One region of the Brevibacillus sp. NRS-1366 genome, then DNA from elsewhere that is predicted to be linked to it. Evidence: riboswitches for the same ligand, from Rfam matches in the RefSeq annotation. Region 1 holds a riboswitch; the other holds the start of a gene.
What was found. A riboswitch is a leader RNA that binds a small molecule or an ion and turns the genes downstream of it on or off. The one in region 1 is predicted to bind S-adenosylmethionine.
Positions count from the first base shown of each region.

Region 2: another riboswitch for S-adenosylmethionine. It lies ahead of ACIFQN_RS20630 (aminotransferase class I/II-fold pyridoxal phosphate-dependent enzyme); the one in region 1 lies ahead of ACIFQN_RS15885 (sugar ABC transporter substrate-binding protein).

Region 1 covers NZ_JBITPN010000021.1:350,195-352,395, forward strand. The annotation lists gene ACIFQN_RS15880 (sugar ABC transporter ATP-binding protein) at 1-125, opposite strand, end outside; gene ACIFQN_RS15885 (sugar ABC transporter substrate-binding protein) at 202-1,215, opposite strand; SAM riboswitch class I at 1,332-1,457, opposite strand; gene ACIFQN_RS15890 (ATP-binding protein) at 1,664-2,201, shown strand, end outside.
Region 2 covers NZ_JBITPN010000022.1:796,042-798,242, reverse strand. The annotation lists gene ACIFQN_RS20640 (DUF5665 domain-containing protein) at 1-153, opposite strand, end outside; gene ACIFQN_RS20635 (pyridoxamine 5'-phosphate oxidase family protein) at 311-769, shown strand; SAM riboswitch class I at 853-973, shown strand; gene ACIFQN_RS20630 (aminotransferase class I/II-fold pyridoxal phosphate-dependent enzyme) at 1,068-2,201, shown strand, end outside.

The DNA.
Region 1 (2,201 bases):
TTCCCGGCGCCATTTGCTCCGAGCAGCGCGTGAACCTCGCCAGCCTTTACTTCAAATTGAACGGATTGAAGAGCAGGAACCCCGGAAAAATGCTTCACGATCCCTTTCATTTGTAAGGTAGACAATCTTTACACCCCCCGAATATGGAAGATTCCCGTTGACTGATCAACGGGAATAACCAAACCAGACTTTTGCCGAAGCTTATTTGCCCCACTCGTTCACATACTCTGACAGATCGCCCATCGTTACTTTTTTATCCTTTGGCAAATCAGACTGCTTCACCAGCACAGGATTCAGCTTCACATTGTCAGGCACTTGCTCACCCTTGATTTTTTGGAACACAGTTTGCGCATGAATGCGTCCAATATTGGACGGGTCTACTGCTGCGGTCGCTGCCCAAGGTGAGTTTGCTTCCTGGATCAGTTGCAGGTCTTCATCGCTCAAATCAATCGCATATACTTTAATTTCAGTACGCCCTGCTTGTTGGATGGCGCGTGTCGCACCTTTAGCAAATTCGTCCCACGCAGCCCATACCGCTGTGATATCGCCTTTGTTCGGGTACTTTTTCAAAATCGCTTCCATCTGTGTTTGGGTGTCCAAAGCGGTGTTGTTGGTAGCTGAACCGAACGCAGCGATTTCTTTGATATCCGGATACTTTTTCAAGAAGGCATCGTACGTGACCTGACGTTTTTCCATTGGGGCAAATCCAGCTACCCAAATTTTCACGATGTTTCCTTTTCCATTGTTCTCAGCTGCCAGTTGCTCCAAGCTCAGCTCTGCCAGCTTGTTGTCATCCTGCTCGACTACGGGAACGCCCGGAATTTTGATGTCAGTGTCAAACAAGACGACTGGGATTTTCTTATCTACTGCTTTTTGCGTACCTTGCTGCAGCGCTTCTGCTGTACCGTGGTCGATCAGGATGCCGTCAAAATGCTGGTTAACCGCTGCATCCAGATTGGAAGCCATTTTAGACAGATCAGTATCGGCATTAAATACGGTCAATTGTCCGCCATTTTTCTCTACTTCTGTTTTTACACCGTTAATGTATTGTGCTGAGAACGTACCTACATTTTGACGCATGATCAGCGCGATTTTTTTCGCTTTGTCGCCGGATGCTCCACCCGCATCACCTGTAGCGCCGCCCCCACCGCACGCAGTCACTATGACCGATAATGCTAAAACAACAGACGTAACCAGACCAAATTTCTTTTTCATATAAGATGTACCCCCTTTTACTTTTTCCCGTATCCGACATCGAGCAGCCATGTTTTCAACAACCCAAAAAGCCTCTTTCTGCAGATGAAAGAGGCTTTAATCAACAAGATTCCCGCCTCTTATCTGTCAGGTACTTACCATCTACCTGTTGGAGTTAGCACCTTGGCGCGGGAGATCGTCGTCTCGCGTGCTAGGTTGCCGGGCTTCATAGGGCCATTCCCTCAGCCTTCTCTGGATAAGAGTAGTTATTATTTTCAAAACGTTTGTATTCGTATATACAGAATATAATTCTTGTATTACCCATCTGTCAACTGGGATTTTTCAAAAAATCATTACTCTCATTTTGCGTAAGAGGTCCACCTTACTTGAAAAGGAATTCTGTTGTGTCTTGTCGAAATATTGTGAAATGATGGTACATAACCTAAACAGTCTGGTATGGGGATGTCAAATGAGCCTATTAAAAGAAGTGATTCTGCAAATCTTCTTTGCCCTCACTCCGTTTGTCTTGTATAACATTTACTACCGCGACAAATTGAAAAATTACAGCCAATCTTTCATTCTCGTAACCAGTTCGTTCAGTTTGCTCCTCGCCATGACTTTTGCTTCCAGTGTGGTAGACGGTGTCATTTTTGATATTCGTTATGTCATTATGTTTTTTGGACTCGTTTACGGTGGTGTACAAACAGCGCTGCTTCTACTCGTTGAATTCGTCATCTACCGCTTATACCTCGGAGGCGAAGGAACACGGGTCGCCTTACTTATGCTCGTATGTACATTCACCCTCTGCCTGATCATTACTAAACCTTACAAAACCACCTATCGGAAATCCCTCTATACCTTCTTGGCTGGAATCCTCTTTTCCGTTGTGGCACTAGGCTTAACATTCATCTTTTTTCCTGCCTATGTCAAACAGCATCTTGCCTATCATCTGTTTGTTATTCCCATACAAAATTCAGTAGGAATTTGGCTGTTAATGTCGTTATTTA
Region 2 (2,201 bases), on a different contig from region 1:
GCGCGGGGCTGTATAATTTTGTATGACATCAGCCAAACGGATATCTTCTAGAAACATGGCAACCTTGTGCATGCGTTCATTCAGTTCCCGGACTTCGTGAAGCTCTCGTAACATCTGATCAATTTGTGCAAGAATGCGATCTGTAGGTGACATTCGTCCAACCTCCTTTTCAGTTTCGGGCTTCGCTTTCCTACCAGTTTAAGGAAAAGGCACGCTAGAATCAAGGGACCAAGGTGTCAAGGTAACGTTTGCCTATCACCCTGACAGGGGGGTACAATAGACATACCAAACTTTACAAGGAGGAATCGGAATGGCTGAAACAGTTTCCCAATCACTCTCTGAAGAATTATTTGCTCTCTTGCAAAAGGAGCGTTTTGTAACGTTGGGTACCATTGATCACGAGTCGGGCGCACCGTCACTTAGCTCCTTATCGTGGACCTTTGCCCCTAACGTAGAGTCCATTCGATTCGCTGTAGACAATCGTTCCCGCATCTTGGCAAATATCGCAAAAGACCCACAGGTGGTGCTTCATCTGATCGGAGCCGGCTCCTCTTTTGCCATCAACGGCAAGGCTGTTTTGCAAGCGGAGAGGATGGAAGGCGTCCCGCTCAAGCTGGCCATGGTGGAAGTAACGATAGAAACGGTTCGTGACATTATGTTTTATGGTTCCCGTATTTCTGTAGAACCTCAATACGAAAAAACGTACGATAAAAATGCGGCTGCGAAGCTGGACAATCAAGTCATGACTGCTCTTAAAAACGCAAATTAAGCTTGTTTGTGATCTGTGGAAAATCTTGTTGACAAAAAAGCAGCCTATCCGTTAGTATTAAGCAATCAAATTGAATAGCAATCTTCTTATCCAGAGCGGCGGAGGGACTGGCCCGATGATGCCCGGCAACCAATCACCTGTAATTTATACAGGGAGATAATGGTGCTAATTCCTGCAGAGTTTACAAACTCTGAAAGATGAGAAGGTCTTGCTTACGGAAACGTAATCAAAGCCTTCTTTCAGAGGAAAGGGGCTTTTTTTCATGCCCCTCGTACACCATTGGAGGGAGAGAGATCATATGCATTTGGAAACCAAATTAGTTCAGGCAGGCGTAGGAAAAGATGAAAAGACGGGGGCAGTCAGCTTCCCAGTCTATTATGCCACCGCTTATCGCCATCCCGCTTTGGGACAGAGCACAGGGTACGATTACTCGCGAACCGCAAACCCAACAAGGTCAATTCTAGAGGAGACCATCGCTTGCGCAGAATCAGGAGACGCAGGATTTGCTTGTGCGTCTGGAATGGCAGCAGTTCATACGGTGATGGGATTGTTTTCCCAAAACGACCACTTGATAGTCTCTCTGGATTTGTATGGAGGAACGTACAGGTTGTTTGAGCAAGTTCTGTCACGCTACGGCCAGACATTCACTTATATTGATTTGCGTGACCGACATAAATTGGAGGAAGCGATCCGTCCGGAAACGAAAGCGATCTTTGTCGAAACACCCACGAATCCGCTTATGCAGATTACAGATATCAGAGAAGTGGCTCAGTTGGCAAAGCGCCATCAACTCTTGACGATTGTAGACAATACTTTCATGACCCCTTATTGTCAACGCCCGTTGGAGCTCGGAGCGGATATCGTACTGCACAGTGCAACCAAATACTTGGGTGGACACAATGATGTTCTCGCAGGCTTAATTGTCACAAAAGGGGAAGAGTTGTCTGAAAAGGTAAGGTTTTTGCACAATTCGATCGGAGCTGTGCTAGGACCTCAAGATAGCTGGTTGCTTGTTCGTGGCATGAAGACACTTGCTCTGCGTATGGACAGACATCAATCCAATGCTTTTGCAGTAGCCAGCAAGCTGCGCGAGCATCCTGCCGTGGCAGAGGTCTTTTATCCAGGCCTGGCGGATCATGAAGGCTATGATGTGCAAAAAGGACAATCAAGCGGGTTTAGCGGGATGGTATCCTTTCGGGTCAGATCGTCTGAGCAGGTGGGGCTGTTTTTGCAAAGCTTGCGCATCGTATCCTTTGCAGAGAGTTTGGGCGGTGTAGAGTCGTTGTGTACATATCCTGCGACACAGACACATGCTGACATCCCGCAAGAGATACGGGAGTATGTCGGAGTATGCGATCGGTTATTGCGCTTGTCCGTAGGTATTGAGCACCCCGATGATCTACTCGCAGATCTTTGCCAAGCTTTGGACGCA